Undibacterium sp. KW1: one gene and its partner. The protein of the gene in region 2 interacts with the protein of the main gene of each other region in a pairwise test. Links are inferred from orthologs where the notes say so. Each region holds a gene or a part of one and is shown on either strand. Other genes may lie near its edges.

Region 1 (4,230 bases), 660 kb from region 2 along the record:
TGTATTAAGTAGTCCGTCTATCCAGCATGGCGCGGGCAATCGTGCCTGCATCCACATATTCAAGCTCACCACCAACCGGCACACCACGTGCCAGGCGGCTGACCCGCAAGCCACGTGCCTTCAGCGTTTCGCTGATGTAATGCGCGGTTGCCTCACCTTCATTGGTGAAATTGGTGGCCAGCACCACCTCCTGCACTTTACCGTCGGTAGCCCTGGAGACCAGCTTTTCCAGGTGTATGTCTTTTGGGCCTATGCCATCAAGCGGAGAAAGCCGCCCCATGAGCACAAAGTACAGACCCTTGTAGGTCATGGTCTGCTCTATCATCATCTGGTCTGAGGGTGTTTCTACCACACACAGCAGGCTGGTATCGCGCACCGCATCCAGACAGGTTTCACAGACTTCGCTCTCGCTGAAGGTATTGCAGGATGCACAATGCTGTATCCGCTCAACCGCGTGAGTCAGCGCCATACCAAGGATGGCGGCGCCTTCCCTGTCATGTTGCAGCAAGTGATAAGCCATGCGCTGCGCAGACTTTGGCCCAACACCGGGTAAGCGGCGCAATGCCTCAGACAAGGCTTCCAGACTACCGAGTTTTTTCACACTCAGAATGGCATCTTGAAGCCGGGTGGCAAAGGCATGCCAGCTGTCAGTGCGGACATTTTTTCTTGTGAAGTGGCTTCTGCCTTGCGTACTGCATCATTGAATGCAGCAGCAACCAGGTCTTCCAGCATGTCCTTGTCATCACCCAGCAGAGATGGATCGATGGTAACGCGCTTGACATCATTCTTGCAGGTCATGACGACCTTGACCAAGCCAGCACCAGCCTGGCCTTCTACTTCTACCAGGCCCAATTGATCCTGGGCTTTTTTCATATTGTCCTGCATTGCCTGGGCTTGTTTCATCAGGCCAGCTAATTGATTCTTCATCATAAAATTTCTCCGAAAATAAAAATGGAATATTGATTAAATTTGGTCACGCGGACTTGCATTATTTTTGCATATCACCGACATCAGACCGGCCTTATGCTACCCGTGACGATAGTGGCACCAAATTCACGCATCAAAGTCTGCACGAAACTGTCGCCCTGTATGGATTTTTCTGCCTGTTGCTGGCGCACTTCACGCTCAGCCACAGCCTGTGCGTTGGCTGTATGCTCAACCGCACCTATCTCGGTTTCTACCCGTATGTTTTTTTCAAAACGCTCAGTCAGGGCTGCACTAAGTTTTTCTACACTGCCCGAAGACAGGAGAGTCGCCAAAGGCAGGCGCAGGCGGAACACATGAGCATTACCATCCTGCTTGCAACTGACCAGCTCACTTTGCTGTGTCATTTGCTGCGCTACACCACGCACTGGCAAACTGGCAGCCAGCGTAGGCCAATGACCATCCCAGTTCAACTCAGGGACTGGCGCATTCGCGATCAGGCGATCAGCAATCAGGGTGATCGATTCCCTAGGCTTGACCGCTTCTGCAGCGGCGGCTTGCGGTTCCTGGTCAACAGATGCAGCAAATGCAGCAGCATCAGCTAGCACGGCCACTTCAACTTGCGCGGCTTGCTCCTGCTGCACAATAGGGGCAGAAGCAGGAGCAATCAATCGTGGTTGCATCGCCAGTTTTGCAGGCTCTGCATCGAAGAACATTTCTTCATCCCAGGGTGGCGGCATATCATCCATACCCATGGATTGCATATCCTGCTCGGCAATCAAAGGCGCGGGCGCAGACACTGGCTGGGAAGGCTTGACTAATGGCTGTGCGGACGGCGGTGCGACTTTGACAGTTGGCGTGGCAGCCGGAGTAACCGGAGCGACCAGGGCCACGGGCGCAATCACAGCCTTGACTTGTGGTGCTGGCGCAGCTTCAAACTGAGCAGAGCGGGCTGGCGTACCGCCCTTGGCACCTGCACGCGCAGCAGCCAGGGCCGCCATGACAGGGCTTACCCGGGCACCATTAGCTGGCACTGGTGCTGGTGCGGGCGCATCTATTTTTTCCTGTACTACCGGTTTCGCTACTTCTGCAGCAACTCTGGCAGGCGCAACTGCCTGTACTGCGCTTGCGAGCGGTGCGGAGCCACTGACATTTACGACTGCAGGACCGGGAGCAGGAGCAGAACCGGGACGACCAGCGCTTTGCGAGGGAGCCTGATTGTTAACATGATTCACTGGCAAAGCCGGACGCCCACCAGCCGGTGGTGTACCGGCGGGCGGCTGCGCCCATTGCTCACCACTGACAGGTTTGAACGCCAGCATGCGCAACAGCGTCATGCTGAAGCCTGCATATTCATCAGGAGCCAGTGCCAGCTCGTTACGGCCATGTACTGCAATTTGATAAAACAGCTGTACTTCTTCTTTGGCAAAGCTTTGTGCCAGACGCAAAACCTGCTCACGCTCGGGAATATCTTCTGCCACTGCCGCAGGCACCATTTGCGCCACGGCGATCTGGTGCAACAAACTACCCAGGTCTTGCAGGGCAGCTTTATACGACAGGCTGCGCGCTGCCATTTCGTCGGCAACATCCAGCAAGGCCTTGCCATCCTGGGCCAGCAAAGCATCCAGAAGACGTATCAGATAAGACTGGTCCAGCGCACCCAGCATGCCTTGCACGGCATCAAGGCTGACTTTACCGGCAGCATAGGCAATTGCCTGATCAGTCAGCGACAAGGCATCACGCATGGAACCATGGGCACCCTGCGCCAGCAAACGCAAGGCAGGCAATTCAAATTCGATTTGCTCTTGTCCCAGAATGTTTTCCAGATGGCCAACGATGTGGCCAGGCGGCATTTGTTTGAGATTGAATTGCAGGCAACGTGACAAGACCGTGACAGGGATTTTCTGCGGGTCTGTCGTTGCCAGAATGAATTTGACGTGCTCAGGCGGCTCTTCCAGCGTTTTCAACATGGCGTTGAAAGCGTGGTTGGTCAGCATGTGCACCTCGTCTATCATATAGACTTTAAAGCGTGCATTGGACGGTGCATAAATCGCCTGTTCGAGCAGCGAGGCCATTTCATCGACACCACGGTTAGAGGCGGCATCCATTTCTATATAGTCAACAAAGCGCCCGGCATCAATTGCCGTACAGGCTTCGCAAACACCGCAAGGATGGGCAGTAATGCCGGTCTCACAGTTAAAGGATTTGGCGAGGATACGTGACAGCGTCGTCTTGCCGACACCACGGGTACCGGTAAACAAATAGGCGTGATGCAGCCGCTGCTGCTCTAGCGCATGCGATAAGGCACGGACCACGTGCTCTTGCCCCACCAGAGTTTCAAAACTCTTGGGGCGATATTTTCGGGCGAGGACTTGATAGGACATCCCGCGATTTTACCTTATTCGGGCACTCTGATCAGTGATTTGCAGATATCCCAACACCAAGTTTTTCATCTGGGCAAGAAATTCAGGCTCTTGCAGGCTTTGTGGGGACAACATCAGGGTCTGATACAGGACACCGTAGACAGCCGCATGGACGATCGCCGGGCTGGTATCGGGATACAGCGCACGGTCTGAGCTTGCCGCAAAAGCAGATTCCCAGATATCAACAACCTGCCCATACAAAGCGCTATAGGCTTCCATATTGGAAATTTGCCGCTCCAGGAAAATCAGGGCTGACCACTCCTCGGTCTTGTCGGCATGCAAGAGTATGATGCGCTCCAGCAGATCCGTGACGATGTCTTGCAAGGGCTGACCGTGTTGCAACTCTACCCAGTTGCGCATCTGCGCGCCTATATTCTTCATGCGTTCATGGATGCAGTGCGCCGCTATCGATTTCTTGCCAGGGAAGTATTCATACAAGGTACCCAGACCTACGCCAGCAACCAAAGCGATATCGCGCATGGTCAGATCGGCATAGCTTTTTTCGACCAAAAGCCGAACAAAGGCATCGAGGATTGCCAATTGTGTCATTTTTGAGCGTTGCTGCACTGGCTTGCGGCGTAGTTTCAAAGGGCTGGCAGTCTCGCTCATGGTGTTTCTTGTTTTATAAGTTCAGGTACTTGGGGGAATGCTAAAAGGCGAACATCTTGATTACTTCATCAGACTACACTATTCATCTGGCTTACTTATTTAGCTTACCCATATCAATGAGGCACCGATGCAGTGGCAAACCCATGAAATAAGCAATCAGGTCGCAGACCTGCAAGATTACAATATTTTCACTAGTGATGCCGTTCTAATGACCAGCCTGGCGCAGTATCAGGCTGACTGGTATCAAAACACGCTGGCAGAATCCGGGCAGGAA
Region 2 (3,678 bases):
TGAGTGCGGTAAGTTGACCAAAACAACAATACCATCAACACGAAAATCGCCAGGCTGATACCGGGATGCAGTTGAAAAACCAGCGAAGCGACGACCGCAAAGGGAAAGATGAACTGAATAAACCACCACCACCAGTTCATACGCAGCAGATAGCTGCACGCAGAAGCAAGGCTAGCGTGAATGAAGAGCAGTAAAAAGGGGGAAAGTTTGCCGCCGAGTTGCCACCGGTCGGCGACATACAATAGATAAGACAGGCCTAAAGCCAATAGCTGGATAAGAACTGCCAGGCAAACGGGCGAAGAAAGCACTCCGCCATCTGGTAGGAATTTGCCTTTACGGGTTTTTGATGACGCTACCTCCAAGGCTCCTCCTGAATTTTATGCCACCATTTCCAGTGTGGCCTCCGCATCTTTTGCTTTTTTTGTTTTACCTGCCCGTGACGGGACGTGACATAAACCACAAGCATAATCATCATGCAAATCCAGGCTATGCGCAACAAAATGCCCACCGCATTTGCAACATTTTGCAAAACTCAGCATTTTCCCCTCAAAGAAGCGCACCAGAGTCCAGGCACGTGTCAGGGATAAGACAGGCTCTTCACCAGCAGGAACAGGCACCTGCTCCAGATACAGGCGGTATGCCTTGATGACAGCATCTATACCATCAACACCAGCATGCTCACGCAAATACTTATGGATGTTCATGAACAGGGAAGAATGGATATTTGGCTGCCAGGTAATAAACCAGTCAGCAGAAAAAGGCAGCATGCCTTTTGGAGGGGATACCCCTTTCAACTCCTTGTATATCTTCAGCAGACGCTCACGCGACAAGGATGTCTCAGATTCCAGCAACTGCAACCTGGCACCCAGATTGACCAATTCAATTGCCAATTGAATTTCGTGAGCCTCGTTTACTACGCTTTTGCTTGCCATGATATTTCTCCGTCCGCTTCGATTCAATGCCTGACAAATTAATGGATTTCTTCAACTGGCTGACCAGCCATCAAAATCGCAGCATGGGAATGCGCAAGCGCACGCTCCTTGTTGTAATTTGTCAACATGCACAAAATGGAACTATCTTCGAAGCGGAAGCGCGCCAACATCATGTTGGAGCCAGCCAGCTTCAAGATCTGGGCATTATTCAAACCTTCGATCAGGTCTGCAATTTCTTTACCAATACCCAAACGGAAAATAGCGGTCGCTTTATCAGCGCGAATCATTTGTTGTGCCAACATCAAATAACTCAAATTGGCATCCCGAATCTCGGCCATCATATCGTTCTGCGTCATTTTCCCACCCTCCAGTTTTGTTATCAGCGGCATGTTTGCGTTGCCAGTGAGATACATTGTGCAGGCTGGCCAAAAGTGGCTGTATAAGCGGGATTCCGTATTTAAAGCAAGAATAAAACGACGACATGCCGTAGGAAAATATCCTACAGGCACATTTAGACATCTACAAAATTAAATTCCGTAGAAAACAGATTTTTATTTTTTCAAACCAGCAAAATCGAGCAATTCGAAAAAATTTAATAAAAACAAAGACTTACGCATAAATTTAGGTTTTATCGCATCGTCTTATAATCATTAACGGCAGCACTTTAGAAAACTTTAGGGAAAATTTAAAAATATTTTCGATTTATTTTCATGAGCTTGTAACGGCAACAAATTGTGAAATCTTTAGGGTTGCCCCCAAAAAAAATCAAAAAAAAATCACCTGTTTGCAACAGGTGATTAGTTTTGGGTCGATTACTTGGCTATTTAAGTTATTGCTTCCAGCATTTATTGTCTTTCATGCATATCAATAAGACCATGAACCTGGTTTATTTCCTACAAAGTCGCATGCCAGATGCATTTGTCTTTAATCTGCTTATCCAGCCCTGTCAGGAGTTTTTCGTGCTCACCCATCTCTTCTTCCGTGGCCATCAATACAGCAATCTCGCCAACCGGCATATCAAAAGCCACGACCTCCTGCACTTTTGGCGCATCGTCTTCTTCTACTTCAATCTCAAAGCTATTCTGTCCGCGTGACATTGCCAGAAAAACATCTGCCAATAATTCAGCATCCAGCAAAGCGCCGTGCAATTTGCGGTGAGAATTCGAAATTTCATAACGGGTACAGAGCGCATCCAGCGAATTACGCTTACCCGGATGCAATTCTTTTGCCTGAACCAATGTATCAATGACACTGGGGCAATATTCTGTCAATAAGGGCAAATCCAGACGCGCGAGCTCGGCATTCAAAAATCCGATGTCAAAAGGTGCGTTATGGATAATGACTTCGGCATCTTTGATATAAGCGCAAAACTCTTCGGCAATCTCGGCGAACTTGGGCTTGTCGCTCAAAAATTCGGTGGTCAGGCCGTGAACTGCCAAAGCACCTTCTTCGGAATCTCGCTCAGGATTGATGTAGCGATGGAAATTATTACCAGTCAGCTTGCGGTTTACTAATTCTACGCAACCAATTTCTATAATGCGGTCGCCATTGCGCGCATTCAAACCCGTGGTTTCGGTATCGAGGACCAACTGCCTACGCATGTTCAATATTCCTTTAAATTACAACACTTAATTTAATCAAAAACCCAGCGCAAGGAAATGCAGGCGGCCAAGCCATCCTGGCAAAACCGACTCTGCATACCAACTCCGGCGGCAAATAATAAATCGCGGCCAACAGAAACATAAGGCAGGCGCTCCCTTTGCCAGAAAGGTATCTGCAAGGACTGATAATGGCTCTTCATGTCGCGGGTAGGCCGGTTTTCGGCAAGTTTAAGGCGCTCTCCTCCCCTGCGCAAATGCATGGTCAGCGACTGCTGCTTTAACCAGGAGGCATCCAGCCCATACTCAGCCGCATCAAAATACAGGCGGCCAGCAAACGCTGGGAAATGAATATGATCCTGCCCTTCCCAGACAAACTCCCGCAACTGGTCTTGCTCTGACACTCTCGTATTTTGCGCAGACAAATAGACGATGCTTTTATAGCGATGTATGGCGACAGTATCATGGTGTACCGTAATACGCGCATCTTCACGCCCCTCAAATAGCTGGCTTTGCATTTCCTTCAGACGTGAAGTCGTAGGCATGCGTACGCCAGCCCTTGAAAACCAGTAACGGAACAAATTATCCCTGCGCGCAGGACTCAACGCACGCATGGCAGCAATGCCCAGTCCAGCATCAGTAGAGCAACTGGCGAAATCCTGCTGAGCGACTTCAAGCATCAAATCTTGCGCAGCCTGAAAATGCGTAGCCGAACGGGCTATCCGTTCCGAGTAACCCGGTGACAGGGTGTCAAGTACCGGCATGACGCTATGGCGTATGGCATTGCGCAGATAGCGCTGGTCAGTATTTGATTCATCTTCTATATAACGCAGGCCTCGCTGACTTGCATAGGCCTCCAGCGTTGCCCGCTTTTCAGACAACAATGGCCGCCCCAGCATGACCTGGTCATGACCAAACAGATTAGGCGCACGATGACAAGCATCCATGCCTGACATGCCGGCCACTCCGCTGCCACGCAGCAATTGCAACAACAGGGTTTCTGCCTGATCATCCTGATGATGGGCTGCCAGAATCAAGGGGATGCCTGTATCTTTCGCCATTCGCCCCAAAGCTTCATAGCGCCCCTTGCGAGCAGAAGCCTCGACACCATCACCGCTGTCGCGGGCAACCTGAATACGTTGAGCATG

Evidence for each region. The genes of interacting proteins can lie anywhere in the genome.
Region 1: the proteins of dnaQ (region 2) and UNDKW_RS10855 interact in binary tests that used the Escherichia coli proteins (3 or more experiments, as listed by UniProt). The link is inferred for Undibacterium sp. KW1 from one-to-one orthologs.

The regions. Positions count from the first base shown.
Region 1 is NZ_AP018439.1:2,417,005-2,421,234, reverse strand. The notes cover bases 660-3,628. They hold UNDKW_RS10855 (DNA polymerase III subunit gamma/tau), read right to left. Parts: upstream 3,309-3,628; coding sequence 1,011-3,308; downstream 660-1,010. Other genes in these bases: UNDKW_RS10850 (TetR/AcrR family transcriptional regulator), read right to left, coding at 3,318-3,628; UNDKW_RS10860 (YbaB/EbfC family nucleoid-associated protein), read right to left, coding at 660-930. Also shown: recombination mediator RecR, read right to left, coding at 5-601; more of UNDKW_RS10860, read right to left, coding at 604-659; more of UNDKW_RS10850, read right to left, coding at 3,629-3,956; UNDKW_RS10845 (isovaleryl-CoA dehydrogenase), read left to right, coding at 4,084-4,230. UniProt on the Escherichia coli protein: Part of the beta sliding clamp loading complex, which hydrolyzes ATP to load the beta clamp onto primed DNA to form the DNA replication pre-initiation complex.
Region 2 is NZ_AP018439.1:3,076,496-3,080,173, forward strand. The notes cover bases 680-3,678. They hold dnaQ (DNA polymerase III subunit epsilon), read right to left. Parts: upstream 2,534-3,678; coding sequence 1,826-2,533; downstream 680-1,825. Other genes in these bases: flhC (flagellar transcriptional regulator FlhC), read right to left, coding at 680-932; flhD (flagellar transcriptional regulator FlhD), read right to left, coding at 971-1,288; tilS (tRNA lysidine(34) synthetase TilS), read right to left, coding at 2,566-3,678. Outside these bases: UNDKW_RS13825 (class I SAM-dependent methyltransferase), read right to left, coding at 1-362; more of flhC, read right to left, coding at 378-679. UniProt on the Escherichia coli protein: DNA polymerase III is a complex, multichain enzyme responsible for most of the replicative synthesis in bacteria. The epsilon subunit contain the editing function and is a proofreading 3'-5' exonuclease.